Regions from separate parts of the Tardiphaga sp. 172_B4_N1_3 genome, predicted to be linked through region 3. Evidence: predicted binding sites of a transcription regulator. Region 3 holds the regulator's gene; each other region holds the start of a gene.
The links. The regulator LexA, encoded in region 3, represses DNA repair genes until DNA is damaged. The targets are predictions, from matches to a motif close to TGTTCNNNNTGTGTTCNG.

Region 1: the regulator LexA is predicted to act here: its motif matches at 5,796-5,813, upstream of AB7783_RS23205 (YifB family Mg chelatase-like AAA ATPase).
Region 2: the regulator LexA is predicted to act here: its motif matches at 1,889-1,906, upstream of AB7783_RS20740 (helicase-related protein).

The regions. Positions count from the first base shown of each region.
Region 1 covers NZ_CP197238.1:4,896,391-4,907,033, forward strand. The annotation lists gene coaA (type I pantothenate kinase) at 1-116, shown strand, start outside; gene AB7783_RS23190 (GNAT family N-acetyltransferase) at 121-1,071, opposite strand; gene AB7783_RS23195 (ATP-binding protein) at 1,210-3,456, opposite strand; gene AB7783_RS23200 (hypothetical protein) at 3,632-4,102, opposite strand; gene AB7783_RS23205 (YifB family Mg chelatase-like AAA ATPase) at 4,209-5,747, opposite strand; gene AB7783_RS23210 (diguanylate cyclase domain-containing protein) at 5,930-6,964, shown strand; gene AB7783_RS23215 (MBL fold metallo-hydrolase) at 7,037-8,017, opposite strand; gene AB7783_RS23220 (hypothetical protein) at 8,016-8,198, shown strand; gene gshB (glutathione synthase) at 8,210-9,151, opposite strand; gene AB7783_RS23230 (YraN family protein) at 9,188-9,601, opposite strand; gene rsmI (16S rRNA (cytidine(1402)-2'-O)-methyltransferase) at 9,588-10,544, opposite strand.
Region 2 covers NZ_CP197238.1:4,373,350-4,383,992, reverse strand. The annotation lists gene rpmB (50S ribosomal protein L28) at 1-126, opposite strand, end outside; gene AB7783_RS20745 (DUF3108 domain-containing protein) at 500-1,471, shown strand; gene AB7783_RS20740 (helicase-related protein) at 1,988-5,461, shown strand; gene AB7783_RS20735 (RNA-binding S4 domain-containing protein) at 5,510-5,779, shown strand; gene fdxA (ferredoxin FdxA) at 5,931-6,269, shown strand; gene AB7783_RS20725 (CarD family transcriptional regulator) at 6,528-7,592, shown strand; gene AB7783_RS20720 (M48 family metalloprotease) at 7,677-9,140, opposite strand; gene AB7783_RS20715 (thermonuclease family protein) at 9,242-10,030, opposite strand; gene AB7783_RS20710 (ABC transporter substrate-binding protein) at 10,226-10,643, shown strand, end outside.
Region 3 covers NZ_CP197238.1:1,380,275-1,390,917, reverse strand. The annotation lists gene AB7783_RS06265 (Orn/Lys/Arg decarboxylase N-terminal domain-containing protein) at 1-266, shown strand, start outside; gene AB7783_RS06260 (GNAT family N-acetyltransferase) at 288-857, shown strand; gene lexA (transcriptional repressor LexA) at 1,159-1,881, shown strand; gene AB7783_RS06250 (ComEC/Rec2 family competence protein) at 1,900-4,182, opposite strand; gene AB7783_RS06245 (glutamine--tRNA ligase/YqeY domain fusion protein) at 4,285-5,955, opposite strand; gene gltX (glutamate--tRNA ligase) at 6,155-7,579, shown strand; gene gltA (citrate synthase) at 7,734-9,038, shown strand; gene lpxB (lipid-A-disaccharide synthase) at 9,133-10,287, opposite strand; gene AB7783_RS06225 (LpxI family protein) at 10,284-10,643, opposite strand, start outside.

The DNA.
Region 1 (10,643 bases), 3.5 Mb from region 3:
GCACCAACCTCGCCAATCTCGAAGACAACATCCTGCCGACGCGGCCGCGTGCGACGCTGATCCTTAAAAAGGGCGCGGATCACGTGGTGGAAAACGTCGCGCTGCGTCGCCTCTAAGCGATTAAGCCGCGTGGCGTGAGGTGTCCGTGCTGAAATGCTCGATATAGCGTGCGCCGATCGACGTCACCGGCATCACGATCAGAACGTCGGTGGTGCCGAACTGATGATCGATCACGGCGCCGTCGCCGATCATGGCGCCGATCCGTAGATAGCCTTTGATCAGCGGCGGTAGCGCACGAAGCGCCGCCTTGGTGTCGATGGCATCCGCGGCCATCCGGTTCATCTCGACATAGCGCGACGGATGCGCGCGGGCGCGCCAGGCCTCGGGGGCACGCGCATTGTGGTGCAGGAACGACAGCGGCAGCGCGAGGCGATCCGGATCGGTGCCTTCAAAGCTGGCGCAGCCGATCATGACGTCGAACTTGTTCTGCCGCACATAGCTCCAGATGCCCTGCCACAGCAATTCGACGGTACGCTTGTTGCGGTAGCGCGGCAGCACGCAGGAGCGGCCGAGTTCAAGAAAGCGCAGACCGGCATGGCGCTCGATCATCCCCGACAAATCGAATTCGCTGTCGGTATAGAAACCCCCGTTCTGCATGGCCGCCTCATGGCGTAGCAGACGATAGGTACCGACCACCGGCTGCTTGCCGGACAGTGTGGGCTTTGCATCGTGATCGACGACGAGAAGGTGATCGCAGATCTTGTCGAATGCATCCTTGTCGCGGCGTGCCAGCATAGTGGCGGCGTCGGCGATCGCGGTGCCGTCCTTGTAGAATACCTTGTAGCGCAGACGCTGCGCGCGCTTCACGTCGCGCTTGTCCTGCGCGAGGCGAACTTCGAGCGGACCCATCCGGCCTAACGAATTCGTGGCGACCGGAATGCCGTTGGCGGGATGGAGATGCAGCGGCGGCTTGAACCAGGTGATCGCCGTCTGCGCGGCGGCGCTCATGTTCTGGGGCCGCAACATCTGCATGAAACCCTGCTTCGGTCGCACCAGTTCGTTGCCGTGCATGGCCATCCCCAACTCAATCGCCTTGTGCCGCAGGCATCACGCGAATCATCGATGCGGCTTATCCGCACCAGACATCACGGGCGCTCAACAGCCGTGTGACGGGCGTGTTGCGGGGGTGTGACAGCGAAGGTGGAGCTGCTAGGCGGCGACGTGCCGCATCTTGGCGAGTCCCTTGAGGGCTTCCGCGAGCTTGTCGCGGTCCAGCGGCTTCATCAGGAAGCCGTCCATGCCGGCCTCGAAACAGGCATAGCGATCTTCGACCAGTGCATTCGCTGTGAGGGCCAGGATCGGGGTACGCCTGACGCGTTGACCGGCCTCGCGCGCGCGAATGCGTTTGGTGGTCTCGATGCCGTCGAGCTTCGGCATTTGGATATCCATCAGGACGAGGTCATAGGGCGTGCCTGCGGAGTCGGAGGCGAGCCAGGATTCCAGTGCCTCTTCGCCATTGGTGGTCACGACCGGCTTGTGGCCAAGCCGCGTCAGCAACGAGCGCATCAGTAGCGCGTTGATCTCGTTGTCTTCGGCGACCAGGATCGAGAGGCTGGGTGCCATCGCCGCCGTTGGTTCCGGTGTGGCCGGATCGCGATCCAACAGATCATCGGCGGCGATCGTCGGTGAGTCCGTCTGTAATGTCAGGCGCGCGGCAAGCGAGGCCGCACGCAGTGGCTTCACCAGATAGCCGGTAAACGCACTCGGCGTCGCGGGCTGCAATTCATGGCGCATCGCAGGCGTGAACAGCACGATCCGTCGCAGCGCATGCGGAATTGCGGTGTCCGCGAGGTGCTCGGCAGCGTCAGCACCAAGGGCGCGATCGATCATGACGGCATGCCACGACCGTTCGGGTAGCAGGGCTTGCGCGACGGCAATATCGGACACGGTGCAAGTCTGTGCCCCCCAGCGCCCGAGCCGCAGGGCCGTCAGTGAGGCTTCGATGGTCTGCGGCGCCACCAGCATTACCGAAAGGCCCGTGAGATCCGGTGGCACGAAGGTCGCGGTGCCGCTGTCGGAAGCGGCGAGCGGGATAGACACTTCGAATGTCGAGCCGGCACCGAGCGTGCTCTGCAGCGTGATGCGGCCGTTCATGCGCTTGACGATGCGCTCGCTGATGCTGAGGCCAAGACCCGTTCCGCCATAATGGCGCGCGGTGCCCTCGTCTGCCTGTTCGAATTCGCGGAAGATGCGCTGCTGCGCATCCGGCGCGATGCCGATGCCGGTGTCACGCACCAGGAAAGAGACTTCGTTCGGCCAGATGCCGGGCTCGACGATCAGCGCTACGCCGCCGGTCGCTGTGAACTTGATGGCATTGCCGGCGAGATTGAGCAGCACCTGGCGCAGGCGCGCCGCATCGCCCATCACTGTCAGCGGCAATCGCTCATCGACATAGGCCGCGATTTCGAGATTGCGTGCCTGCGCGCGCGGCGCCAGCAATTCGGTGATGTCCTCGATCAATCCGGCTAGTGCAAAGGGGCGATGTTCCAGATCGATCTTGCCGGCCTCGATCTTGGAGTAATCCAGCAGCTCCTCGATCAGCGACAGCAGCGCATCGCCGGAGGTCTTCACGGCCTTGGCGTAAGTGGTCTGTTCGGGTGTCAGCGGCGTATCGAGCAGCAAGCCGCTCATGCCGAGAATGCCGTTCAGCGGCGTGCGGATTTCATGCGACGCCATCGCGAGGAACCGCGACTTGGCGCGGTTGGCGGCATTGGCATGATCACGGGCTTCACCGAGGGCGCGCTCGGTCTGGGTGCGGTCGGTGACATCGCGACCCACGCATTGCAACTCGGCGGGCTGGCCCGCATCGATGCGCACCAGACCTTCGCGCCAGGCGATCCAGCGCGGACCGGTCGCCGTGGCGATCTTCTGATCGTGCATGCTGGTGCCGTTCGACTCGTTGGCGATATCGCCCTGCTCCAGCAGCGTGAGTTCGAAGTGGCTGCCGATCAATGCTTCGCGCGATTGTTCCGCCAGCGCACAATAGGCATCGTTGACGAAGGTGATGCAGCCTTCGCTGTTGCGGATCACGATCAGGTCGCCCTGCGCTTCGAACAGGCTGCGCGCGCGCTCTTCGGCTTCCTTCAATTCCCAGTTCCGGTCGACCAGGGCTTCGTTATGCGCAGCCAGTTTGCGCATCCGTTTGCCCATGAAGCGCATGCGGATACTCATGGTGGCCAGGGCGACGCAGGCCAGCGCGAACAGGAAGCTGGCGCCGATCGCAAAAGCGTGCGGGTCGTAACCTGAGTCTTTCGAGGTCGAACCTGAGATGAAACCATAGGCGCCACCGAAGGCAGCCGAGAACATCACGAAGGAGCGGATGACAAAAGCAAGCCACGGAAAACGGCGCGCGAAGCGGCGGAAGTAGATCTTGATCCGGAAGACACCTTTCGCCACAGATCAGCACTCCGGCTTGGTCACATCATGGCTCGCGATTGCACGCGAATACAGGCCGCGATCAGGCGATCGCAGATCTCAGAAACAATGCGGGTATGTTGTTGCCAAGTGCTTGCACGGTGGCAGTTTTGAATTTGCCCGCGCAGACATGGTTGATGAAGCGTTAATGCGCAGCCTAGAGGCTGGCCGCTGCCATCCGCGCCGGGCTCCGGCTGTGGGCGCTGACGATCAGCGCTGCGGCATCGCGCGCCGTGAAGCTGCGAGATTTCACGAAGATCCGGTAGTCGGCGTCGCCCTGTTCCGACAGATAGATGACGGGCTCTGATGTTACCGATGTGTCGGCGATGCCGATGAAGCGCGTCGCAGCGGTGACGGGACAAGCGTCCGGTTCCGCCGCATCGACATCATCAAGTACGACGAAGTCGGCAATCTCGGCGCTATCGACGATCTGCACACGGACGGTTGCCTGCAAGGGATCGCTGGTGAAGCTGACATGCGATTGCGCCTGCCAGGGCATGGTGGCGATCTGGACGCTGGTCTCACCGGTGGAGATGCAGGGATGCGTGCCGGCTACGAGATCGCCACGGGCGAGAAATGCCGCGAGTACCAGAGGAATCGTCGAGGCTAAAATCTTGAAACGCAGCATGACACGATACTCGCCCTGGCCCCGTAACGCGGGGTTATGGTGAGCAGAGCGTAAACAAAACTCGTTACTATCGCGTTGACGTCCACATCAGGGGCGTTGCCGAAATTCACGCGGCGCGGCGAATGTCCTCCGCCAGCGCGCGGTAAGACAACGCTTCGGCCAGATGCAGCCGCCCGATTTTCTCGGCGCCGTCGAGATCCGCCAGCGTCCGCGCCACGCGCAGCACGCGGTGATAGCCGCGCGCGGTCAGTCGCATCGTTTCGGCGGCATCGCGCAACAATGTCAGTCCCTGGGCATCCGGCTGCGCTACCGTTTCCAGCACAGAGGCCGGCGCGGAGGCATTGGTATGTGTGCCCGGCAATCCCGCCGCCGCATAGCGCATGGTCTGCAGATCGCGCGCGGCGGCGACACGCGCCGCGACTTCGGCGGAACCTTCCGACGGTGGCGGCAGAATGAGATCCGCCGCGGTCACCGCCGGGACTTCGATGCGCAGATCGATGCGGTCCATCAAGGGGCCCGAGATGCGCGCCTGATAATCCGAGGTGCAACGATCGATGCGGCCGCGCTTGCAGGAGAAGCCCGGCTCGAACGCGTGACCGCAACGGCATGGATTCATCGCAGCGACCAGCATAAAGCGCGCGGGATAGGTGACGCGGTGATTGGCGCGCGAGACCGCCACCTCGCCATTCTCAAGCGGCGCGCGCAGCGAATCCAGCACGCGCGGATCGAACTCCGGCAGTTCGTCGAGAAACAGCACGCCTTGATGCGCCAGCGAAATCTCGCCCGGCCGCGCGCGCAACCCGCCCCCGGTGAGTGCGGCCATGCTGGCAGAATGATGCGGTGCGCGGAACGGCCGGCGTGAGGTGAGTGCGCCGTCCTTGATCTCGCCGGCCACCGACGCAATCATCGAGACTTCGAGGAGCTCCGCCGGCGATAGTGGCGGCAGGATCGACGGGAGCCGTGCCGCCAGCATGGATTTGCCTGATCCTGGACTCCCTGCCATCAGCAGGTGATGGCCGCCCGCGGCAGCGATCTCCAGCGCGCGCTTGGCGCTTTCCTGTCCCTTGATGTCGCGCAGATCCAGCAGCGTTTCCTCACGCGCATGTATCTTCGGCTGCGGCCGCGACAGAACCTGCGTGCCCTTAAAGTGATTGGCGATCTGGATCAGCGACGTCGCGGCGATGATCTGAATGTCCGGGCTGGCCCAGGCGGCTTCTGCCCCGCAGTCCGCCGGACAGATCAATCCTTCGTCGCGCGCATTGGCGCCGATCGCGGCCGGCAGTACGCCGGCCACGGGAGCGAGCGAACCATCGAGACCGAGTTCGCCGAGTACGGTAAAACCCGCCAATGCATCCGGCGGAATCGCGCCGATCGCGGCCATCAATCCCAGCGCGATCGGCAGATCGTAATGGCTGCCTTCCTTGGGTAAGTCAGCGGGCGCGAGATTGACGATGATCCGCCGTGCCGGCAGCGCCAGACCCGAGGCGACCAGCGCGGCACGGACCCGTTCGCGCGCTTCGGATACTGCCTTGTCGGGCAGGCCGACGATCAGGAAATTCGGCAGGCCGGGCACGACCTGAACCTGCACGTCGACCGCGCGGGCCTCGATCCCCTCAAAGGCTACGGTGGAAACCCGTTGAACCATGCCGCCCTCATTTGAGAGGAGAGCGTAACCTAAGGTTGCTTATACTTCAAGAACAATCAGTGAACGAAATGTAGCGGTAAAGTATGCTGGTTTTGGCTGAAGTCGGCCATTGGCGTAGAAAATCTTAAACACGTCATGCAAAGCATCCTATGAGCTTCGAGACGAAGACTGGGTGCCCGCAGATGTCAGATCGCTTGTCGATGCCGCCAGACGCTCCGGATGACGCCGACCTGATCGCTGCGCTGAAGGCGCAGATCGAAGCTCAGCAGGCCATCATCGATCAACAGGCTGCTTCGCTGGCGCATAGCCGGAAGATATTCGATCGCTCCTCGGCGGCAGCGCGAATCGGCGTCTGGGAATGCGACCTCTCCGATGAATCGCTGGTCTGGACCGATGTCGTCTATGACATCTTCGATCTACCGCGTGGCTCGACGCCGATTCGCGAGGAGGCGCTCGCCTGTTATCCCGAAGAATCCGTCAGGGAACTGACGAAGCAGCGCAGCAAGGCCATCGAGGATCGCACGGGCTTCAGTCTCGATGCGGAGATCATCACCTTCAAGGGCAACCGGCGCTGGATCAGGATCACGGCCACTGCCGAGTCGGTCGACGGCGTTGCCGTCCGCATTTTCGGCATGAAGCAAGACATCACCGAAGAGAAAATTCTGGCGGATCGCAATCGCTATCTCGCCGAATTCGATACGCTGACCGGCCTCGCCAATCGCAGCCAGTTTCAAACCAAGCTGTCGCTCTTCGATGCGGCGTCGGCCATCAAGGTGAAGCCGTTCGGCGCGCTGCTGTTGATCGATCTCGATGAATTCAAGCCGGTCAATGACTGTTTCGGCCACGCCGCCGGCGATGCCTGCCTGACCGTCGTTGCAAATCGAATTCGCAACATCTGTGCCGGTGCGGAACTGGTCGCACGACTCGGCGGTGACGAATTCGCGGTTCTGCTGGGGCCTCACGCGGAATTCGAGGAAGCCTCGGAGACGGCGCGCGCCATTGTCACGCAGCTAGGCCTGCCCATCGATCATCGTGGGCAACAGTTGCGCGTCGGTGCATCGGTCGGCATCGCGCTGGCCGATAACTGCACGTCATCGCAATTCGCAGCCATGGCCGATTCGGCGCTCTATGCGGCGAAGGATGCCGGACGTGGCACGTTCCGGATCTACAAACGCGGAGCGGAGAGACGTCCGAGGGACGCCTCATCCGCGGCGTGAGGATAAATTGCTGCGGAATTCCTGCGGCGGTCACTGTCTCAAGATCGCCGCAGGAAAGTCGCAGGATTTCCGCTAGAGATTCATCACCATCGGCTCGGCGATATAGCGGAAGCCGTCGCCTGATTTCACCACATGACCATAGCCCGGCCACGCGAAGTGATAGGACATCACGGCGGTCTTGTTGGCTGCGAGCATGTCGAGCATCTTCACCCGCGTCGCCGCTGCCATCTTCGGATCGGAGTCATAGGCGAACTCCATCCGCGGCTTCTCCAGCAGCAGCACCTGATGATGGGTGAGGTCGCCGAGGAAGGCGAAAGATTTCCCGTCCGACTGTATCATGAACATGTGGTGGCCGAACGTATGGCCAGGTGCATGCATGGCGGTGACGCCCGGCAGGAACTCCTGGCCGTCCTTGAAGAACACCAGGCGATCCTTGACCGGCAGCAGGTTCTTGCGTGCATGGACGATGAAGTCCTTGAGCGGCGAACCGAGCTTGCCTTCGTCGGTCCAGAACTTGAAGTCTTCCTCGCTGAGATAGACCTGCGCGTTGGGAAACAGCGGCTTGTCATTGGCATCGACGATGCCGCCGATATGATCGATATGGGCGTGCGAGCACACGACGGCATCGATATCGCCCGGCTTGATGCCGGCTTCGGCCATGCTCTTCTGCAGGCGGCCCGTGGTGTTGCCGAATAGTTGTGACGTGCCCATGCCGGTGTCGAACAGGATGAGCTTGTCGCCCATGTTGACGATCGGCGCGTTCTGTTCGAGCACGACATTGCTGCTGCTGAGGAAATTATCTGTCAGCATCTTCTGCACGTCTTCCTTGGGTACGCCGACGAATGTGCCGGAGGGATCGCCGAGCGGCAAAGGTCCGTCGGAGACAACGGTGACTTCCGCGCTGCCTAACATGAAACGGTGGAAGTAGGGCGCCTGTGTGCCGAGCTTTGGTGCCTTGGCCGATGCGCTGCCGATGAGGCCGGGAGCGAGAAGATTTGCGCCCAAACCAGCGCCGAGCGAGAGCAGGGACCTTCGCGAAACTTCTGAAGTCATGCGTTTCTCCACTGAAATGCTTTTGCTTGCCGCCACATGTAGCGGGCCGCCCGATTGGTCAAGCGTGCATCAACATGCTGCGCTTGCCGTCCATGACTGGCAAGCAAAAGCAGCAGGCGGAGAATTGCGACAAATGGAATTCGAACAGATGCGTCAATCATTGACGCAGCGCAACGAGTGATGTGAGCGGAGTTACTTCCGCTTCGCTTCGACCACGTCCCACACACGCGCCGCGACATCCGGTCCGCCAAGCTTGGCGATGGCGCGAATGCCCGTGGGCGACGTCACGTTGATCTCGGTGAGATTGCCGTCGATCACGTCGATACCGACGAACAGCAGACCGAGATCACGCAGTGCCGGTCCGACCCGTTCGCAGATTTCGCGCTCACGCGGCGAGAGTTCGGTGGCCTTGGCGGCGCCGCCACGCACCATGTTAGAGCGCAAATCGTCTTCAGCCGGCACGCGGTTCACGGCACCCGCGAATTCGCCGTCGATCAGGATGATGCGCTTGTCACCATGCTTCACTTCGGGGAGGAAGCGCTGGATGACCCACTGCTCCTTGAAGGTCACGGAGAACAGATCGTAGAGCGAACCGAAATTCATGTCCTGCGGCAGCACGCGAAACACCGCTGCGCCGCCATGGCCGTGCAGCGGCTTCATCACCACGGCGCCATGCTCGGCGCGGAATGCATTGATCTCGTCCTTGTCGCGCGAGATCAGCGTCGGCGGCATCAGGTCCGAGAAGCCCATCACAAAGATCTTCTCCGGCGCGTTGCGCACCGAGGCTGGATCATTGACCACCAGCGTCTTCGGATGAATGCGCTCGAGCAGATGCGTCGAGGTGATGTAAGCGAGATCGAATGGCGGGTCCTGCCGCAGCAACACCACGTCGAAGGATTCCATGTTGGTGCGGGTGGGATCGCCGAGGGTGAAATAATCGCCCTCGATATCGCGCACCGACAGCGATTGCACTGGCGCCACCACGTCATTGCCGCGCAGCGAGAGCTTGTCCGGCGTGTAATAGGACAGTTTGTGGCCACGCTTCTGGGCTTCCAGCAACATCGCGAAGGTCGAATCGCCCTTGTGATTGATGCGCGCAATGGGGTCCATCTGGACGGCGACGTTCAAGGTCATGCTGGGGTCCGGAATTGTGGTCGGGAAAGCGAAAATTCAGGTACTGGCGTCGAATGCCGCTAACAGATGGCGTGGCAGATGTCTTGGCGCAATCAGCACGACGTCGAAACGCAGGTCGAATTCTGCATGTTCGGGATGCGCCATCAGCCAGCCCTGGGCGGCATCCATGATCCGGGCCTGCTGACGTGGTGTCACCGCATAGGCGGCCTCGTCCAGGCTGGCGCGGGCCTTCACCTCGACAAAGGCGATCAGGCTGCGTTTCTTGGCGACAATGTCGATCTCGCCATGGGGGGTACGAAAGCGGCGGGCGAGGATGCGGTAGCCCTTGGCCAGCAGCAAAGCAGCGGCACGGCTTTCGGCGGAGAGGCCGGTATTGAACGCGGCAACACGTTCCGGCGCTGCCGGTCTGGCCGCGGGTTTCGGCGCGGAGACTTTGTCAGTCTTCGCCATCGCCGGAGTCCCTGTGAATCTCCTTGGCGAGCTCCAGCGCGCGGGCATAGACGGCGCGGCGCGGCCGGCCGGACAGTTCGACCGCATGCGCCACGGCATCCTTGACGCTGTCGCGCTGCAACGAGCTGCGCAGCAGGGCATCGAGATCGTTCTCGGTCATGGCCTGCGCATCCGCAGCCGGTGGCCCGATGACGAGCACGAATTCACCGCGGGTCTCCAGCCCATCGGCCCCCTTGGCCAGATCGACAATGGGTCCACGATTGATCTCTTCATGCATCTTCGTGAGTTCGCGGCAGATCGCCGCATCGCGGTTGCCCATGATATCGGCGAGATCAGCCAGCGTTTCCTGCACGCGGTTGCCGGAGTCGAACATCACCAGCGTGGCGTCGATGGCAGCGAGCTCCGTCAGCCGTGAGCGGCGTGCCATCTGCCGCGATGGCAGAAAGCCCTCGAAGAAGAAGCGATCGGTCGGCAGCGCCGACACGGCCAGCGCGGCCAGCACCGAGGATGGCCCCGGCAGCGAAATCACATTGAAGCCTGCTGCAGTCACTTCCCGCACCAGTTTGAAGCCCGGGTCGGAAATCAATGGCGTGCCGGCATCCGACACCAGCGCGATGGACGCGCCCTGCGACAGCTTTTCAAGAATTTTTGGCCGTGCCTGTTCGGCATTGTGTTCATGATATTGCTTGAGTGTGCCAGTGATCCCGTAGCGCTCGGTCAGGCGGCGGGTGATGCGGGTGTCTTCGCAGGCGATAATATCGACCCCCGCCAGGGTCTCCAGCGCGCGCAGGGTGATGTCGCCAAGATTGCCGATCGGCGTGGCTACGAGATGCAGCCCCGGAACAGCTTTCGGTGCCATGAGCAGATGGCCGGAGACCGTGAAGGTCCGGGCCGATGGTGCCGCGGCGTCCGCAGGCGATGAGGAGAGGGGTGTTGCGCGCATGGCGACAATGTAGAGCGAATTGCGCCAAAGGGGGACAGCCGTTTTTTGGGCGTTTGGCCGTGGTTCATTCCCGTCGTGCTAATCCGGCCGCGGTGACGG
Region 2 (10,643 bases), 3.0 Mb from region 3:
CACGTCAGACAGGAAGGTCACATTGACCAGGTTCGGCAGAAACCGGCGCTTGGTCTTGATGTTCGAGTGGCTCACCTTGTGGCCCACCTGGGGGCCCTTCAGTGTCAGTTCACAGCGCCGAGACATGGCGAAAATCCTCTGTCATCCCCGCAGCTAAAAGGCGAAGAGCCCAAAGCCGGGCAGGGGGTCAAAAATCACGTCCATTTCAGGAGTGGCGGACGTATAGGGGGCTTGGCCGCGATCGTCAAGATATCCGGCCAGCTAAAGTCGCGGCAAAACCGGCAAAAGCCCCCGGCATTCGGGGGCTGTATAGCCCGTCCTACGAGCGGAAACCACATGGAATCCAACCCGGTTCCCATCATATAAACGACGTATTCGGGCCGGAAACAGGTCGCTCCAGCCCAATTGAGCGATGCGGCCCTGGGCCTTTGGCCGGGGATCGCCGACCAGGTGATATCAGCAAGTGAGCCCTCGCACGCCCCGCTTTGTGACCCGACAGGTGACGACCGCGCGGACCGCCGCGCCCGCAAGAGTGCGATTTGCGGGCTTTGGCGCGCGTTTCGCCGTCGCCGCGGGCCTGATGCTGCCGGTTTTGCCGGTGGACGCCTCGGCGCAGGTGCAAGGCCAGATCCAAAGCCAGACCCAAGGCCAAGCTCAAGGCCAGAGCCCGGCCGCCGTGCCGGTTCAGGCCCCCGCCCAGGCGGTGTTGGCCGGCGGCAAGCTGGAAGCCAAATATGAAGCCAGCCTCGCCGGCATCGCGGTGGGCAAGGGCCAGTGGGCCATCGACATCAATGAAGACCAGTATTCCGCGACCGCCAGCGGCGGCACCGCCGGTCTGCTGAAAGCATTTGCCGGCGGCTCGGGCTCCGGCCAGTCCACCGGCCGCGTGGTCGCGGGCGCGCTGGTGCCGTCGAATTATCAGGCCGTCACCACCTCCGCGAAGAAGTCCGAGACGATCAAGATGCTGATCACGCCGGGCTATGTGAAGGAGTTCTCCATCGAGCCGGAGCCGCCGCTCGATCCCGAGAAGATTCCGATCACCGATGCCCATCGCCGCAACGTGATCGATCCGATGACCGGCTCGCTGATGCGCGTCGGCGGCACCGGCGAATTGCTGACGCCGGATTCGTGCCGCACCGGCGCGTCGATCTTCGACGGCCGCATGCGCTACGATCTCAAGCTCGACTACAAGCGCATGGAAAGCGTGAAGGCCGAGAAGGGCTATCGCGGGCCTGCCATCGTCTGCGCCGTCTATTTCACGCCGATCGCCGGCTATGTGCCCGACCGCGCCGCCATCAAATATCTTGCCGCCCAGCGCAATATCGAAGTGACCCTGGTGCCGATCGCCGGCACCCGCGTGCTGGTGCCGTATCGCATGGTGGTGCCGACCCCGCTTGGCGTCGCCATGCTGGAAGCCACCGAATTCGTCACCACCCCCGCGCCCGCCAAGGCCGTGGCCAAGACGAACTGAGAGAACGAGGCAAGTTCTAAAGGAGGCGGCTCCACACACCGGCCTCATCCTGAGGAGCCGCGCCCTTGCGCGGCGTCTCGAAGGATGGTGACAGGTCTTGGCCTCGCCAGCTCATGGTTCGAGACGCGCGAAGTCGCGCTCCTCACCATGAGGGACCGAGACGGGACGCTGCCGCAACATGGCCGCAAGACAAAGTGCGCCATCGCAGCATCGTCGCAAACGCGCCGCAGGATTTGCGCAGGATCCCGGCTTGACTCAAAGCCGGTTCGGAGTCCGTGCGCTGTTCATAACTTCGGGGATTTGTCGGCCCTTGTTGCGCTGTCACAAACTTGATCTAGTCAGTCTCGGAGAATGTCAGCGCGAGATGTTGGGGTGATGCGGCCATGGAGGTGCCGAGTCACCGATTCGGGCCGCTTTCGTTCCGGACTCGTTCCAAACCATCAAAAAGCGCGGCTCTGAAGCGTCGTAACCTGTCTCCGTCCTTGACAGTCGGCGACGCGGAAATATCTGAAAAACATGGCCTTTTTGTCTTCTCCGCCCACGCTGTCCAACGGCAGGGCCCCCGGCGCCGGCGTCACCGCAGTGCTCGGCCCCACCAATACCGGCAAGACCCATCTCGCCATCGAGCGCATGCTCGCGCATTCGTCGGGCATCATCGGCCTGCCGCTGCGCCTGCTGGCGCGCGAGGTCTATAATAAAATTTTGGACCGCGTCGGCCCCGAAGCCGTGGCGCTGATCACCGGCGAAGAGAAGATCAAGCCCGCCAAGCCGCGCTACTGGGTCTCCACCGTCGAGGCCATGCCGCGGGATCTCGACGTGTCGTTTCTGGCCGTTGACGAAATCCAGATCGCGGCAGATCTGGAGCGCGGCCACGTCTTTACGGATCGCATCCTGCATCGCCGCGGCCGCGACGAGACGCTGCTGCTTGGCGCCGCCACCATGCGCCCGATCATCGAGCGTTTGCTCCCCGGCGCCAGCATCGTCACGCGGCCGCGTCTGTCGCATCTGGAATTCGCCGGCGATCGCAAGATCACGCGGCAGCCGCGCAGGACAGCAATTGTCGCGTTTTCGGCCGATGAGGTTTACGCCATCGCCGAACTCATCAAGCGCCAGCACGGCGGCGCGGCAGTCGTCTTGGGCTCACTGTCGCCGCGCACGCGCAACGCGCAGGTGGCGATGTTCCAGAACGGCGACGTTGACTACCTAGTGGCAACCGACGCGGTCGGAATGGGCCTCAATCTCGACGTCGACCACGTCGCCTTCGCCAGCGATCGCAAATATGACGGCTATCAATTCCGCCGTCTGACACCATCCGAATTCGCGCAGATCGCCGGCCGCGCCGGCCGCGCCACACGCAACGGTACCTTCGGCACCACAGGCCGCTGCGAGCCGTTCGAGCCCGAACTCGTCAATCAGCTGCAGAACCACATCTTCGAGCCGGTGAAGGTGCTGCAGTGGCGCAATTCGAAGCTGGATTTCTCATCGATCGCGTCGCTGCAGGTGTCGCTGGCGGAGGTGCCGCGCCACGAGGCGCTGACCCGTGCGCCGATCGCCGAGGACCTGCGCGTGCTCGATCATGCCGTCCGTGACGTCGATGTGCGCGAGATGGCGCAGGGCAAGGCCGCCGTCGAGAAATTGTGGGATGCGTGCCAGATTCCAGATTACCGCCGCATCGCGCCCGCTGCACACGCAGAGCTGGTAGTCACTATCTTCAACTTCCTGATGCAGCGTGGGCGCATCCCCGATGCCTGGTTTGGCGCTCAAATCGCGCAAGCTGACCGAACCGATGGCGATATCGACACATTATCGGGCCGAATCGCGCAAATCCGGACCTGGACATTCGTGGCAAATCGTCCCGATTGGCTCTCAGATCCTGATCATTGGCAGGGAATTTCGCGCGAATTGGAAAATAAACTGTCAGATGCCCTTCATGAGAGGCTCACTGAGCGTTTCGTTGATCGTCGTACCAGTGTATTGATGCGCCGCTTGCGGGAAAACACGATGCTGAATACTGAAATTGGTAAGACGGGCGAAGTGATCGTAGAGGGCCATGTAATTGGCCGTCTCGACGGATTTACATTTTTGCCCGATGCGGCCGAGGCTGGCTCGGATGCGAAGGCCTTGCAGGCCACGGCGCTGAAGGCGCTGGCCGGCGAGATCGACGCGCGCGCCGAGAAACTCGGCAATGCACCGGACGATCAGTTCGTGCTCGCCTCCGACGGCACAATGCGCTGGACCGGCGATGCGGTGGCCCGTCTGGTCGCAGCCGACGATGTGCTGCATCCCCGTCTCCGCATCATCGCTGATGAGCGCCTCTCCGGCGCGCCGCGCGATGCGGTTCAGGCTCGCCTCGATCTCTGGCTGAAGACGCATATCGAGAAGCTGCTCGGGCCGCTGTTCGATCTCACCAAGGCCGAAGACATCACCGGTATCGCACGCGGCATCGCGTTCCAGCTCACCGAAGCGCTGGGCGTGCTGGAGCGGCAGAAGATCGCGACCGAGATGAAGGATCTCGATCAGCCGTCGCGCGCGACCTTGCGCAAATACGGCGTCCGGTTCGGCGCCTATCACATCTATATTCCCGGCCTGCTGAAGCCTGCGGGGCGTTCGCTCGCGGCGCTGCTCTGGGCGCTGAAGCAGGACAATGTCGATATGTCGGCGCTGTCGAGCGCACAGCATCTCGCAGGGTCGGGCCGTACATCCTTCCCGGTCGACAAGCTGCTCGATCGCGATGCCTATCGCGTGCTGGGCTATCGCCAGTGCGGCGAGCGCGCGGTGCGCGTCGATATTCTCGAACGTCTGGCCGATCTGATCCGTCCTGCGCTGGCCTGGCGCGAAGCCTCGCCGGGCGAGAAGCCCGCCGGCGCTTTCGATGGCCGCCACTTCGTGGTGACGCAGGCGATGACCTCGCTCACCGGTTCGGCCGGCGAGGATTTCGCCTCGATCCTGCGTGCCCTGGGCTATCGCATGGAGAAGAAGGCGCCGCTGCCGCCGGCACCGCCGAAGCCGGTTGCTGCGACGACGCCGATTGAGGTCAAGGCTGACGACAACACGGGCGATCAGCCCGACGCCCTGGTGGGACTTGCCGAGTCTGACAAGCCCGGTGAGGACAATGTCATTGCGGTCGAGGCTGCCGCTGAGGCGGCCGAGACGGCTGACATCGCGGCTACGGATGTCGCACCTGCCGAGGTTGCGACCGAAGCAGCCCCGGCCGAGGAAGCTGCAGCCGCCCCGTCGGCATCGCTGTTGCCTGAAGTCGCGCTGGTGCCCAGCACCGCGCCTGAGGCTGCGCCCGTTGAAGAGACGGCTTCCGTCGAAGCGCAGCCAGAGCCCGCTGCGGCCGTTGCCGAAACCGAGACTGTTGCCGAGACCGCACCTGCTGCAGTGGCCGATGCTGCTGCGCCTGCCGAGGGCGACGCCGCTGCGGTTCCTGCCGTCGCTGCCGAGCCCGAACTGGTCGAAGTCTGGCGCCCGGGTGGCCGTTCGGAAGAACGCCGTCCGCCGCGTCACGACCGCAACCGCCACCATCGTAATACCAACGCCTCGCAGGGCGCTGCGCAGTCGGCTCCCGCCGAAGGCGCCGTGGCCGATGGCGCGCAGCGCGAGCGGCATGACCGCGGAGGCCAAGGGCGCCGCGATCGCAACAATAACAACGAGTTCCGCCGTCCGCGCAGCGATGCACCGGCCGCCGCGGTCTCCGCCGAAGGTGCGCCGAACCGCGACAACCGTGGCAATCGCGGTAACCGCGACAGCAAGCCGGGCGAGGGTGGCCGTCCGCCGCGTGAGCGCGAACGCTTCCAGGGCAAGGGCAAAGGTCCCTTCAAGGGCGGCGACAAGGGCCGTGAGGGCCGTGGCAACGACCGCGGCGGTGCAACCCGTCCATTCGCCACATCGGCCGCACCGCGCGAACGGGACCGTCCGATCGATCCGAACTCCCCCTTCGCGAAACTCGCCGCGCTCAAGGAACAGCTCAGCGGCCGCAAGGATTGATGCAGGTCATGTAAGGCGGCACCGAGCCGCCATTTGGTGGTGTGTCGGTTGGAGCGCCAGCGTCTCGATAAATGGCTGTGGCACGCGCGGGTGGTCAAAGCCCGCACCAGTGCCGCTGCGCTGGTGGAAGGCGGCAAGGTTCGCATCAATGGCGAGCGCGAGAAATCGCCGGGCCATGGTGTGAAGATCGGCGACGTGCTCACGGTGGCGCTGGATCGCACCGTGCGGGTGATGAAGGTCGAGGGCTTCTCGGAACGGCGCGGCGATGCCACTGCGGCGCGTGTGCTCTATACCGATTTGCAACACCTTCCGGAGTAACTATCTAGGCTAGATGCCGCGTCCAACGATGGTTTCGTGGCAGGCTTTTTCCTTGGTCGAAATGCCCTGACCTATGCCGGCTGCATCCCTTGCGGCAGCGGGGTTGGTGCGCTACGCAAACACTGAATATCGATCGTTTCCGGAGTTCTGGATGACTTACGTCGTCACCGACAATTGCATCAAATGTAAATACACCGACTGCGTCGAAGTGTGTCCCGTGGACTGCTTCTACGAGGGTGAAAACATGCTGGTCATCCATCCGGACGAATGCATTGATTGCGGTGTCTGCGAGCCCGAATGCCCTGCGGACGCGATCAAGCCTGATACCGAAGGCAATATCGAGAAGTGGCTGCAGATCAATCTGGAACACGCCAAGACGTGGCCGAACATCACCCAGAAGATCGACGAACTGCCCGAAGCCAAGGAATTCGATGGTCAGGAAGGCAAGTACGAGAAGTATTTCTCGGCGGCGCCTGGCAAGGGCGACTGAGTTCCCCGGTCGCAGTGATCAAGCAATTGATTGGGTGACCCGATACCCCCAGCCACACGAAATTTACCCTAGCCCCGATTATGCCCCGGAAGCGGCCGCCGAGCGGCCGCGACAGGGCATAAATCATTGATTTTTGCGGGAAATGTGCTATAATAGGCACAATTCAAGAAGCTGGACCATGTGGTGCCGCTCGATTTGGCCCTGCCGGGTTCCCGTTTAAACATCAAACAGGGGCGTGGCGGTTTCCACGCGCAGGCTGTGTCACAGAAAACGCGTAAAAAGAGTGTTTCCAAGGCTGCTGTTTCGAAGAAGGCTACTGCTTCGAAGGTTTTGGATCCGAAGGCTTCCAAGAAAACAACTGCGGCGAGCCGCGTTGTGAAGGGTCCTGCTGCGAAGAATTCTGTCACCAAAGGCCGTGCCCGGGCTCCTGTCAAGGACACCCGGACCGCCGCGAAGGCTGCGGCTGAAAAGTCCTCCAAAAATAAAAGAAGTGCAATGCCCAACAAGACTGCCAAACCTGCCCCGAAGGCTGCTGCTTCGAAGACCACTGCCGCTAAGCCTGCTGCGCCGAAGACGGCTGCGAAGGCTCCCGCCGCCGCTCCTGCTGTGAAGGCTGCTGCGCCGAAGGAAGTTGCCAAGGTTGCTGCGAAGCCGGTCGTTGCCAAACCGGTTGCCGCCAAGCCGGCGCCCGCTGCGGCTCCGCGCGTCGAAGAGCCGAAGAAGCCACTGACCCAGCGTCAGGGCTTCAAGACCAACGAATTCGTTGTCTATCCGGCGCATGGTGTTGGCCAGATCCTCGCCATCGAAGAGCAGGAAATTGCAGGCGCCAGGCTTGAACTCTTCGTGATCAATTTCATGAAGGACAAGATGACCCTGCGCGTTCCGACCGCGAAGGTCGCGAATGTCGGCATGCGCAAGCTGTCCGAGCCGGCGCTGGTCAAGCGCGCGCTGGAGACACTGAAGGGCCGTGCCCGCATCAAGCGCACCATGTGGTCGCGCCGCGCACAGGAATACGAAGCGAAGATCAACTCGGGCGATATCGTTGCCATCGCCGAAGTGGTCCGCGATCTGTTCCGCTCCGACTCGCAGCCCGAGCAGTCCTACAGCGAACGTCAGCTGTATGAAGCAGCTCTCGATCGTCTGTCGCGCGAAATCGCTGTGGTTCAGCACGTCACCGAGACCGAAGCGGTCAAGGAGATCGAAGGCCAGCTCGCCAAGAGCCCGCGCCGTGGCGCCAAGGCCGAGGCAGGCGCTGAAGCCGGTGCTGACGAGGCCGACAGCGATGGTGACGATGATGTCGCCGCCGCGGACGAGGCTGCATAAGCAGCGTCTCGCAAGTTGAATACGAAAGGCCCGGCCGAGAGGCCGGGCTTTTTTGTTGTCTATGAGCAAGTACTTGGGTGGATCTCAATCCACCACGACCTTGACGCGGTCGCGGGCTTTCACGCTGGCATTGTTCTCGAGCCCGTTCAATACACGGAAGCGCTCCAGTGGACGATCGACGCCGCTCATGCGATGCGACAGTGACTCCACGGTGTCTCCGGGCTGCACGGTGATCACCTTGATGCGCAGCGGACGGGCGGCCTGAATCTCGGCCAGGGTCAGGCGGCGGAACGAGTTGACGGTTTCGCGGGCGTTGCGTTCGCTCTCGGTGCTCTTCTGCTTGGCAGCGAAGATGAAGCGGTAGACGTCGCTGCCGAAGCGCAACGCGTAAACGCGGAATTGCCACTGGTCGCCGCGCGCGATGGCGGACGCTGCCGGGAAGCCGTTGATGGTCAGTTCTTCTGTGGTGGCTTTATCGACATTCTCCATCCAGCCGGAATTGAGATAGTCGCTCAGTGTCTGTTCGGAGGGTACGCGCACCACGTCGAAGCGCATGGCCTGATTGCCGCCTTCGCGCACGCCGATCACCGCCTGCGCCGTATTGTCGAGGGTGAACGCCTCCGGCGCCTGGAAGGTGAAGCCGAGCTTGGGATGCAGGAAGCGGCGGCCGCGCACGAAACCCTCGCTCGGGTCCTCGCCATAGACGATGCCGTCGATGGCCGAGAGATAGGTCTCGCGATCGCGCTCGCCGCCGTCGGGCGAGGAATATTGCCGCGCATTGGCTTGCGCATTCTGCACGCGCTCGGGCGTCGCCGGATGGGACGACAGGAAGTCCTGCGCGCGGGGATCGAGCGGCGTGCGGCTGGCCTTCAGCGCCGCGTTACGCTCCATCGCCGCGAGAAAGCGCGACGCCCCATAGGGATCGAACTTTGCACGGGCCGAGATGCCTACGCCGATGCCGTCGGCTTCGAATTCCTGCGCGCGCGAGAAGCTCGCCATCGTCAGTTTGGATTTGGCGAGCGCGAGTGCGGTGAGATCGGGATCGCTGCCCATATCCGTCACGACACGCGTGACGATCGAGGCCTGCCGTGCCTGCTCTTCGCGGATCGAGGCGTGCTTGGCGAGTACATGCGCCATCTCGTGCGACAGTACCGACGAAATCTCGGACGTATCGCTGGCGAGCGCGATCAGGCCGCGCGTGACATAGAGCTGTCCAGTCGGCAGGGCGAAGGCGTTGACGGCGCCGGAATTGAGGATCGTGACCTTGTAGGCGAGGTCTGGTCGCTCAGAGGCAGCGACCAGCCGATCGACGGTCTTGGTGATCAGTGATTCCAGCCGGGGGTCGTCATAGGCGCCGCCATAGGATGCGAGGATGCGCTCGTGTTCTTTCTCGGCGGCCGGGGTCTGCACCACGGCAGGCTTCGGCGGCTTGGCCGGCACCGTCGGCTTGACCGACGAGGCGGCCTCGAACCGGCTGGCATCGCCGCAGGCCGATAGAGCGAGCGCGGCGCACAGCAGGGCAGGCGCAGCCCAAAGGCGGCGGCTCAAGCTGGTTTGCCGTCCCACACCCGTCACGTCGTCCACTCTCTGCCCAAACAGCCCATTCGCCCAAATCATCTTCGCTCAAGCGATCTTGCTGCCCAAGTGGCCTACTTGTCCCCGACCACTTCGATCTGCCACACCCCGAGCGCCTCGATCCGCGGCCCGCCGCGCCTCTCGATCCATCCCCGAACGCGAATATGTCGTCTTTCCAGGGACTTAAGCATAATTCCTGCCGTCTCGAAGGCGGCTATCATGCGCCTTGAAACGGTCACCGCAAAGTCCTCAGTCCAGCGACGCCCAAAATTGACGTAGGTCACCGTCCCAGCCTGGCGAACCGACAGAACCCGCCCCTCGACCACCCCGAAACGCCCCACATCGGCCAAGATATCGCCGGGACTTTCCGCGTTTTTTATGACGTTGGTTTGAGCCCAGATTCCGCGCTTCAGCCGGCGGGCCAAGCCTTCTGCAGCGGCGAGTTCCGCCGCACAGGCCTTGTCGGAAATCGCGCCAGAGGCGAGGGCGGCGCCCTGTGCCAGAAGCTGCGCCTGGAGCGACGGCGCAGTGGGATCGACGAAGACAAAAGCCGGTTGTCGGCCGTAGCGATCCGGCATGTCGCTTTCGCCGTACAAGGTGACATCACGGCCGGAGACCAATGCGAAAAGTTCGTTCGTCGACTTCGATGAGCCAGCGATCGGCTCGATCCCCGCCAGACGGATCACGTTGCCGTCGCTCAAACGCAATGTTCTGACATCGATCACGTCGGCGACACGACCTTCGCCCTGGGCGGCAAACATGCAGGCCGCCGACGCAGATTGCGCGGATGTTGAAAAGGCGGTCACTACCAGCAACAGCGTTGCGGCACGCGACACGTCACACTTTGCTGATGCGGCACGCATCACGCCACCTTGCGAGCTCCGGTCAACCTCTCGTCTATTATAGCCAGCAATCCATTCCGCTTTGCGGAAAACCTTGATGTCTTTGCAGCTATTCTTGGCAGCGCCGCCGCTTGCCGCTGTTGTTCCATTGCGGCATGATCGCGATAACAACAACACCGCGCACGAACAACAACGGCGCGTCTGAGGGAGGGACTTTTGAAGAAGATCATTTCAGGTCTGCTGGCGTCAGCAATGGCATTCGCGGCCACAAGTGCCATGGCGCAGACCAAGCCGCTGAAGCTCGGTGCAATTCTCGATATGTCGGGCCTGTACGCCGATATCACCGGTGTTGGCAGCGAGACCGCTGCGAAGATGGCTGCGGACGATTTCGGCGGTGAAGTGCTGGGCCGCAAGATTGAGATCATTGCTGCGGACCATCTCAACAAGGCCGATCTGTCCGCCAACATCGCGCGCGACATGCTCGACAATCAAGGTGTCGAGGCGATCATCGACGTTGCGGCATCGGCGACCGCGCTGGCTGCGAGCGAGATCGCGCGTGCGCGCAACAAGATCATCATCTTCAACGGCCCGGGCTCAATCCGCCTCAGCAACGAGGCCTGCGGCCCCTATACGG
Region 3 (10,643 bases):
TGCGCAACGACGTCGATTACCTCCCGATCGACGAGATCTTCGGGCGCGTCGCGACGACGCCGTTCGTGGTCTACCCGCCCGGCATCGCCACGATCGTACCCGGAGAACGGCTCACCGAACGGTCAAAGCCGATGATCGATTATCTCAGGATGTTCGAGACCTGCTTCAACACGTTCCCGGGCTTCGACGTCGAGATCCAGGGCATCTACCGCAAGGTCGACGCCAATGGCCGGATCCGGCTTTACACTTACGTGGTCTCCGAATAGGGAGCACGTAAGGAGCCAGATTTGCCAACGGAACTCGAACAGCCGGTCGTCATCCGACCATCACGCGACACCGACGTCGATGCCATGCTGGCGATCTATCGCCGGCACATCCGGCAAGGCGTCGAGGAAGGCGTCAGCGACGCCGACACGCCGCAGCCCGATGATCTCAGAGACCGGCGCAAGAACCTGCGCAGCAAGCGGTTCCCCCACCTCGTCGCCACGCAAGGCGGCGAGGTCGTCGGCTATGCCTATGTGGTGCTGTTCCGCAAGCGACCGGCCTATCGCTACACGGTCAAGCATTCGATCTATATCCACCACGGACATGTCGGCCGGGGCATCGGCCGCCTGTTGATGCGCGAACTGATCGACGTGTGCGCGGCGGCCGGCTTTCGGCAGATCATCGGCTATATCGATGCCGACAACACGGCCTCCCTCGGCCTTCATGAAAGCTTCGGCTTCGCCCGCGTCGGCTTGCTGCCCGGCGTCGCTTATCGCTCCGGCCGCTGGGCCGACACGATCATGGTTCAGCGCTCGCTGGCCACCGGCTCCACGACTCCGCCGCCGCCCATTGGGCGCATGACGTCCGCGTAGCCCAGGCGACCGCGGAAGCATTTTCCATCTCCGCCGCGGTCGACGGCAGGTGAGGAACAGCCTCCTCAAACCTCGCTCAACGTGCATTCTGTTGACGGCAAATTAAGCATTGCAGAACACATATGGAACATATAGTGTTCGTTCATGATTTGTTTCGAGATTCTGTGGCTTTGAGTAGTTTGAGAGTGCCCGAACTCGCGCAACCGATCTTCGAACGATCGTCTCTGGATTGAGGCTCACCGTTCGAAGGCCCTTTGAAACGCACGCGGCGGCCGACACCGTCAACTGAGGATGGCTTCAGATGCTCACGCGCAAACAATACGAACTCCTGCGATTCATCGATCAACGGTTGAAGGAAGCCGGCGTCCCGCCCTCCTTCGACGAGATGAAGGATGCGCTCGACCTGCGCTCGAAGTCCGGCATCCATCGTCTGATCACCGCGCTGGAAGAACGCGGCTTCATACGCCGTCTGCCCAATCGCGCCCGTGCCATCGAAGTCATCAAGCTGCCAGAGCTCGGCGCGCCGGTCACCGGCGGTACCGGCCGCCGCGGCTTCACGCCCAGCGTCATCGAAGGCACGCTTGGCAAGGTGCGTTCGGCCGCCAGCATCGCCAGCAACAGCGGCGATGATGACAATGGCCGCACAGTTGCCATCCCGGTGATGGGCCGGATCGCGGCAGGTACGCCGATCGAGGCGCTGCAGACCCGCAGCCACACCATCAGCATGCCCGCAGACATGCTCGGTTCCGGCGAACATTACGCGCTCGAAGTGCGCGGCGATTCCATGCAGGACGCCGGCATTCTCGACGGAGACACCGTGCTGATCCAGCGCAACGAGAGCGCCGACACCGGCGACATCGTGGTGGCCCTGATCGACGACGAGGAAGCCACGTTGAAGCGCTTCCGCCGCCGCGGCGCGTCGATCGCGCTGGAGCCTGCGAATGACGCCTACGAGGTCCGTATCCTGCCACCCAACCGGGTGCGCATTCAGGGCAAGCTGATCGGCCTGTATCGCCGCTACTGAGATTTGCGCCTCGGCGGATTACTGATCTTCGGGTTGAAGATCGGTTTCCGCCGGCGTCGCATCCACCGGCCGGTTTTGCGGTGGACGACTGTTCTGGATCAGATCTTGCTGGGGCTCATCGGGAATTGCGCGCGACCACGGACGGTCCAGGCCACGCGGTCGCACGGCATCCATCGTAAAGCCATTCGCGGTTCGGTGCAGGCCCACCGCACCATTTCGTTGCAGGCGATCCTGATCGATCACCAGCGCCCTGCAATCTCTCGGCGATTGTCGCGCCGTGACGATGAGCGCCGCTTTCTCGCAATCATCTGTGAAGGCATCCGGCTGTAAAACCAGCGCCACCAAAGCGCCATCGGCCAGTGCCGTGATGCACCCGTCGCGGTCGCAGGACACACCGTGGCTGAGGGAGGCATCCGTTGGCAGCCGTGCGTCGGCATCACCGGCAAGCCACTCCTTCGCGAGAAACGCATCCTTGGCGCTGCGCATCATATGCAGGCGCCCCTCCCTGCCCCGTACCGCAACGCTGTGACCGTCACCCGAAATCAGGACATCCGGCTGCTTGACCAGCAACGCCCAGACAATCGAGAGCGCAAGCACACCAAGCCCTGCGAGGCGCAACGGCGTGCGCAGCAATCCCAGCACGATGATGCCGATACTGGCTGATATCAGCGGTCCCGTCCCGAAGGCCGGCATCCGGCCGATGGCGCCGGGCAAGGCTGCCACCCATTGCGTGACGACAATCATCCACTGGATGCCGACATCCATCAGCCGCCAGAACACACCGTCAAAGCCAAACGGCATGGCCACCAAACCGAGAATGCCCGCCGGCATAACCAGTGCCGAGACCACCGGCATCGCCAGGAGATTGGCGACGACGCCATAAGGCGTGACGCGATGGAAATGAAACGCGGCATAGGGCGTGGTGGCGAGGCCCGCGACCAGCGAGGCCAGCACGAGCATCGCGATCTCGCGTCCGCCCCATAGCGCCACGCGCGCCGTCGCGGAATGATCGGGCGAGGCAAACAGCGCGGGCATGCCGATCTGCACCAATGCGACCAGCCCCAGCGTCGCCGCGAATGACATCTGAAAACTCGGATGCACCAACGCTTCCGGCGCCACGATCAGCACAACCATTGCTGCCACCGCCAGCGTACGGAACGTCACCGCCCGGCGATCGACCATGACTGCAATCAGCACAACGGCCGTCATGAAAAAGGATCTCTGTGTCGCGACTTCGGCACCTGACAGCAGCAAATAGAACAGTGCTGCGAATAACGCCGCAGCCGCTGCGACTTTCTTGATCGGGAATGTCACGGTCAGGACAGGGATCAGTGCCAGCAGTGCGCGTATCGCAAAGAACACCACGCCGGCGACAACGGCCATGTGATAGCCAGAAATCGACAACACATGACCGAGGCCGGAGATGAACATCGCATCATTGACGTCAGCCGAAATCGCATCGCGGCGGCCCGTGAGCAGCGCCGTAGCAATGGCGCGGCTATCGCCCGAGAGCACTGTGCGGATCCGCGCGTCGATGGCGTCGCGTAGCCCCTGCATGGTCGCCGAATAGCGTAGCGCCACACTCGGCTGTATCGGCGGATCGACTGCCTTGATGCCGCCCATCACGAAGCCGGATGCGCCGATCCCTTGAAAATACAGATCGCGTCCGAAGTCGTAGCTGCCCGGCCGGAGCGGCGACAGCGGCGGCTGCAGCCTTGCCTTCAATTCGACGAAGCTGCCGACGGCAGGCGCCGTGCCCTTCTTCACCGACAGCCGCACACGAGTGAGCTTCGGTGCGGCGCGCGGGCTGTCCATCGTGGCAACGCGCAGCACGAAGCGATCCGTGCGCTCCCGTTCCTCGTGCGTTTCGACGAAGCCGGTAATCGCGACGGAATAGAGCGGCTTCGCCAGAACCTCATGAGCCACACGCGCGGTTTTCATGGCAGCCATCGCGAAGCCCGCCGCGATGGCCGCAATGAGCAAGATCAAGGGAAACCATCGCTGCCGCCGCAGCAAAAACGCAGCCACGCAAAGAAGGCCTGCCGTCGCAGCGGCAATCCAGGCCACCGGCTCATGCTCAGCGGCAAAATACAGCGCGATGCCGGTGCCGAAAGCGATCGGCACCCAAGGCAGCAAGCGACCGGGACCAGCTTCGGCCCGCACCCACGTCGAGAGCATCCCGAAGCGCGACGTTGACGACGTCGCTGACGGGACAGCGACGCCTGCCGTGGCCGGCGGCGGCCATGTGGTCGCTGTACCGGATCGGCCCCGCCGCTGTTGCTGATCCCCGCCCCGCGCCATCCAACGCCCGCACGCCACGCTTGCCCTTTCGAATGCTATCGGAAGGGCAAGCGGCGACTAGCGGAACGGATGCAGAATACGAAAACTAATCCCTGAGGTTGCTCAGGCGAGCTTGGCGTAGCTATCGCGCAGACCGACGGTGCGGTTGAAGACCAGCTTGCCGGGCGCTGAGTCCTTGTCGCGACAGAAATAGCCCTGACGCTCGAACTGCACGACATCGCTTGTGTTATCGCTCGCCAGCGCCGGCTCCAGCATGGCGCCGGTCAGCGTCTCCAGCGAGTCCGGATTGAGCTGCGATGCGAACTCGGTCGCATTGGGCTGCGGATCGGCGAACAGCTGATTGTAGACGCGTACTTCCGCCTGCACGGCATCTGCGGCGCTCACCCAATGGATCGTCGCCTTGACCTTGCGGCCGTCCGGCGCATTGCCGCCCCGGGTTTCCGGATCATAGGTGCAGCGCAGTTCGACCACCTCGCCAGCGGCATTCTTGATGACGTCCTTGCAGGTGATGAAGTAGCCATAACGCAAGCGGACCTCGCGGCCTGGCGCCATGCGGAAGAACTTCTTCGGCGGCTCTTCCATGAAGTCGTCATGCTCGATGTAAAGCTCGCGGCCGAATGAAATCTGCCGGTTGCCGAGCGACGCATCATCGGGATGGTTGATGGCTTCGAGCTGCTCGGTCTGTCCTTCCGGGTAGTTCTCGATCACCACCTTCAGCGGCTTCAGCACCGCCATGCGGCGCTGCGCCGTGCGATTCAGTGTCTCGCGCACGGCGAAATCGAACATCGAGATATCGACGGTCGAGTTGGCCTTGGCGACGCCGATGCGCTTGACGAATTCGCGCAGTGCTTCGGCGGGAATGCCGCGGCGCTGCAGGCCTGCGAGCGTCGGCATCCGTGGATCGTCCCAGCCGGTGACATGGCTGCCGCGGACCAGTTCGGTCAGCACGCGCTTCGACAGCAGCGTGTAGGTCATGTTGAGGCGCGCGAATTCATACTGATGCGGCCGCGACGGCACCGGCAGGTTTTCCAGGCACCAGTCGTACAGCGGCCGGTGATCCTCGAATTCGAGCGTGCAGATCGAATGCGTCACGTGTTCGATGGCATCCGACTGACCGTGCGCGAAGTCGTAGCTCGGATAGATGCTCCAGGCGGTGCCCGTGCGCGGATGATGCGCATGCAGGATGCGATAGATCACGGGATCGCGCAGGTTGATGTTGCCCGACGACATGTCGATCTTGGCGCGCAGCACGCGGGCGCCGTTCGGGAATTCGCCGGCGCGCATCCGCGCGAACAGATCGAGGTTCTCATCGACCGAACGGTCGCGGAACGGGCTGTTCTGGCCGGGCTCCGTCAGGGTGCCACGCTTAAAGCGGATTTCTTCCTGCGACTGGTCATCGACATAGGCCTTGCCGGCGCGGATCAGGTGTACCGCCCAGTCATAGAGCTGCTCGAAATAGTCCGAGGCGTAATGCAGGTTGCCCTCGCCCCAGTCGAAGCCGAGCCAGCGGACGTCGCGCTGGATGGCGTCGATATATTCCTGCTCTTCCTTGGTCGGATTGGTGTCGTCGAAACGCAGGTTGCAGTGGCCGCCGAATTCCTCGGCGACGCCGAAATTCAGGCAGATCGACTTGGCATGGCCGAGATGCAGGTAGCCGTTGGGCTCCGGCGGAAAGCGCGTCACCACGCTCTTGTGTTTGCCGGATTGCAGGTCCGCCGCAACGATGTCGCGGATGAAGTCACGGCCTGCGTCGGATACCGATTCGTCTGTCATTTGCTGCCTTTCAAGCTGCGCCCTATGTGCCAAATCCGGAAGGCCGCGCCAAGGCCGGATCAGGGGCCGGGTCCCGCGAAAGGGCCTTTTCCGATGCGGTTCCGACCCCAAATCCGCGTTTATTCGCCGTGAGACAGCGCCCTGTCGTTGTGATAAACGCCCGCCAACACTCACACCGAAATCGATCGAACCCGCTGATATGACCGCTCCCGTCGTTACCCGTTTCGCCCCCTCGCCGACCGGCTTCCTCCATATCGGCGGTGGACGCACCGCGCTGTTCAACTGGCTCTATGCCAAGAAGACCGGCGGCAAGATGCTGCTGCGGATCGAGGATACGGATCGCGAGCGTTCAACGGGTGCCGCGATCGACGCCATTATCGACGGGTTGAAGTGGCTGGGCATCGAGTGGGACGGCGACACCGTCTTCCAGTTTGCCCGTGCCGGCCGGCACCGCGAAGTCGCCGAACAGCTGCTGGCCGAGGGCAAGGCGTACTACTGCTATGCCAGCGCCGAGGAGCTGCAGCAGATGCGCGAGGCAGCCCGCGCCGAGGGCAAGTCCAAGCTCTATAACGGGTTGTGGCGCGACCGTGATCCGTCGGATCCGCGCCCCGACGTCAAACCGACGATCCGCCTGAAGGCGCCGCTCACCGGCGAGACCGTGATCGAGGATCAGGTGCAGGGCCGTGTGGTCTGGCAGAACGAGAACCTCGACGACCTCGTGCTGCTGCGCGGCGACGGCAATCCGACCTACATGCTGGCCGTGGTGGTGGACGACCATGATATGGGCGTGACGCATGTGATCCGCGGCGACGACCATCTGATCAACGCTGCCCGCCAGAAGCAGATCTACGACGCGCTCGGCTGGACCGTGCCCAGCATGTCGCATATTCCGCTGATCCACGGACCCGATGGCTCGAAACTCTCGAAGCGCCACGGCGCGCTCGGCGTCGAAGCCTATCGCGCGCTGGGCTATGTGCCGGCCGCTCTACGGAATTACCTGGTGCGGCTCGGCTGGAGCCATGGCGATCAGGAAATCTTCTCGACCCAGGAGATGATCGACGCCTTCGACCTGTCGGGAATCGGCCGTTCCGCCGCGCGCTTCGATTTCGCCAAGCTCGAAAATCTCAACGGTCACTACATCCGCCACACCGACGATCAATCCCTCGTGACCATGTTCGAGGACGTGCTGAATTACGTGCCCGGCGGTGCCGAACTGAAGGCGAAGCTCAACGACACCACGCGCGCCCAGCTGTTGCGCGCCATGCCCGGCCTGAAGGAACGCGCCAAGACGCTGATCGAGCTGATCGACGGCGCCAACTTCATCTTTGCCGATCGCCCACTGGCGATGGAGCCGAAGGCGCAGGCCGCGCTGACGCCGGAAACCCGTGTGCTGATCGGCAAGTTGCGCACGGCACTGGAAGCCGTCACCGACTGGACCGCAGCAAATGCCGAAGCCGCTACCCGCGCCTTTGCCGAGGAAGCTGGCATCAAGCTTGGCGGGGTTGCGCAACCGCTTCGCGTGGCGCTGACCGGCAAGACCACATCGCCCGGCATTTTCGATGTTCTGGCGGTATTGGGACGGCAGGAATGCCTGGACCGGCTCGCCGATCAGGCATCTATTTAGCATAGCTGTAGGCTGCTTTTGCCCGCCTTGCAGCGCACACAGCAATACGCTACGCATTCTGGCGAATGCTCTGGAATTCCCGGCTAGCCTCCCCATTTCTCCTGAAATGTCGGTGGCTTGCCGGCCCCTCAACGATCTCATCGGGGACCACGCGATGGACGCAAAAACCAATACCAAATCCGCAACGCTGACAGTCGACGGCAAGAGCTTCGAACTGCCGATCCACAGCGGGACCGTCGGCCCTGATGTCATCGACATCGGCAAGCTCTACGCCCAGTCCGGGATGTTCACCTACGATCCCGGCTTCACCTCGACGGGCAGCTGCCAGTCCAAGATCACCTATATCGATGGCGATGCCGGTATCCTCGAATACCGCGGCTATCCCATCGAGCAGCTCGCCGAGAAGGGGGACTTCCTCGAGACCTGCTATCTGCTGCTGTACGGGGAACTCCCGACCAAGGCGCAGAAGGCAAAGTTCGACGCATTGGTCACGAACCACACCATGGTTCACGACCAGATGAGCCGCTTTTTCCAGGGCTTCCGCCGCGACGCGCATCCGATGGCCGTGATGGTCGCGTCGGTTGGCGCCCTCGCCGCTTTCTACCACGACTCAACTGATATCAACGATCCGAAGCAGCGCGACATCGCGTCGATCCGCATGATCGCCAAGATCCCGACGCTCGCGGCGATGGCCTACAAGTACACGATCGGCCAGCCCTTCGTGTATCCGACCAACTCGCTCGATTTCGCGGCGAACTTCATGAAGATGTGCTTTGCCGTGCCGTGCGAGGAGTACAAGGTCAATCCGGTGCTCGCCAAGGCGCTGGACAAGATCTTCACGCTGCACGCCGACCACGAGCAGAACGCATCGACCTCAACGGTCCGCATCGCCGGCTCGTCGGGCGCCAATCCGTTCGCCTGCATCGCCGCCGGCATCGCCTGCCTGTGGGGACCGGCGCATGGCGGTGCCAACGAAGCTGCATTGCAGATGCTCGCCGAGATCGGCACTGTCGACAAGATTCCGGAATTCATCGCCAAGGTGAAGGACAAGAATTCCAGCGTCCGCCTGATGGGCTTCGGTCATCGCGTCTACAAGAACTACGATCCGCGTGCCAAGCTGATGCAGCAGGCCTGCCACGAAGTTCTCAAGGAAACCGGTCACGGTGGCGACGAGATGCTCGCCGTTGCCATGGAGCTCGAGAAGATCGCGCTGTCGGACCAGTACTTCATCGACCGCAAGCTGTATCCGAATGTCGATTTCTATTCGGGCATCACGCTGAAGGCGATGGGCTTCCCGACCTCGATGTTCACTGTGCTGTTCGCGGTCGCCCGCACCGTTGGCTGGATCAGCCAGTGGAGCGAGATGATCGGCGATCCGCAGCAGAAGATCGGCCGTCCGCGGCAGCTCTATACGGGTGCTGCCCGCCGCGACTACGTGGATATCGCCAAGCGCGCCTAAGACCTCGTTTCGCAGAGTGCGAAAATGAAAACGGCGGATCGCAAGATCCGCCGTTTTTTTTTTTGTTACGCTGCAATCTCTTGAATGAAGGCCTTCAACTCTTCCGCATCGTGGCCAGCACGACATTGGCCGCACCGACGCTCGGCGACGCTTCGCCGGTCGCCATGATCCCGTCGAGCCGCGCCAGGGCTTCAATCTGACGGCGCCGCATCGGTGTGTCTGCCATCACCTCTTGCAACGACGCCGCGAGCTTCTCCGGCGTGCAGTCTTCCTGGATGAACTCCGGAATGACGTTCTCGCCGATCACCAGATTGGCGAGGATCACCGACGATGATGTGATGCGGCGGCGGATGATCCAGGCCTCGACACTGCCGGCCTTGTAGGCTGTGACCATCGGCACGCCTGACAATGCAAGCTCCAGCGTCACCGTCCCCGATTTGGCAAAGGCCGCATGCGCGATGCGGAACGCGGCGCGCTTCTCGGTTTCGCCCACAACGATCCGTGGCTGCACCGGCCACGCCTTGAGCGCTTCGGCGATAACCTCGACGAGATGTGGCATAGTTGGCAGGATCAGTTCGAATTGCGTGCCCTGCTTTTGCAGCAGATCGAGCGTCGCGCCGAACGTTGCCATGTGATGACGGATCTCGCTGCGACGGCTACCCGGCAGCACCAGCAATACCGGCGGCTTCGTTTCGCGACGCGCCTGCTCGTCCGCATTGGGACGCAGCGCATCGATCTGCTCGATCAGGGGATGACCGACATAGGTACATGGCGGTCCGCCGAGCCGCCGATGCGCCTCCGGCTCGAACGGCAGCAGCGCCAGCACATGGTCGACATAAGCGCGCATCGCCTTCGCGCGCCCCGGTCGCCACGCCCACACCGTTGGCGACACATAGTTGACGACGGGAATGGAGGGATCGCGCTGGCGCACACGCTTGGCGACGCGATGGGTGAAGTCCGGGCTATCGATGATCACCAGCACATCAGGCCTGGCGCGCAGGACATCCTCGGTCGCGCGCGTGATAAGTCTCAGGATCGACGGCAGCTTCCGGACGACGGCAGCTAGGCCGATAATGGAAAGCTCCTCGATGGGAAACAGCGACTGCAGACCTTCGCGCGCCATCGACGAACCGCCGACGCCTTCGAAGCGCACATCATCGCCCAGTCGCTGGCGCAGCACCTTCATCAGCGCGGAGCCGAGACGGTCGCCGGATTCTTCGGTGGCGATGAGATAGATCGTCTTCGTCACGTAGGAAGTCCCGTCACGAAAAGACCTGCGGCATCGGCGGCGACAATCATCTGCTGCGGTTCGGCGACGATCGTATTGCCTGCGACAATGGCGATGCCGGCGAGCTTCGCGGCCGCAGCGCGCTCGATGGTCCGCGGCCCCAATGTCGGCAGATCGAAACGCAGATCCTGACCGCTCTTCGGCGCCTTCACCAGTACACCCCGCCCTGCCTTGGCGCGAATACGTCCCTGTTCACGCAGAAGCGCCACGCGGGCCAGCAATCCATCGGTGCCTTCGATATCCTCGATCCCCACCACATGGCCGTCGATCACCACGGTCGCCTGGCCGATATCGAACGGGCTCAAGGCGCGCAGGAC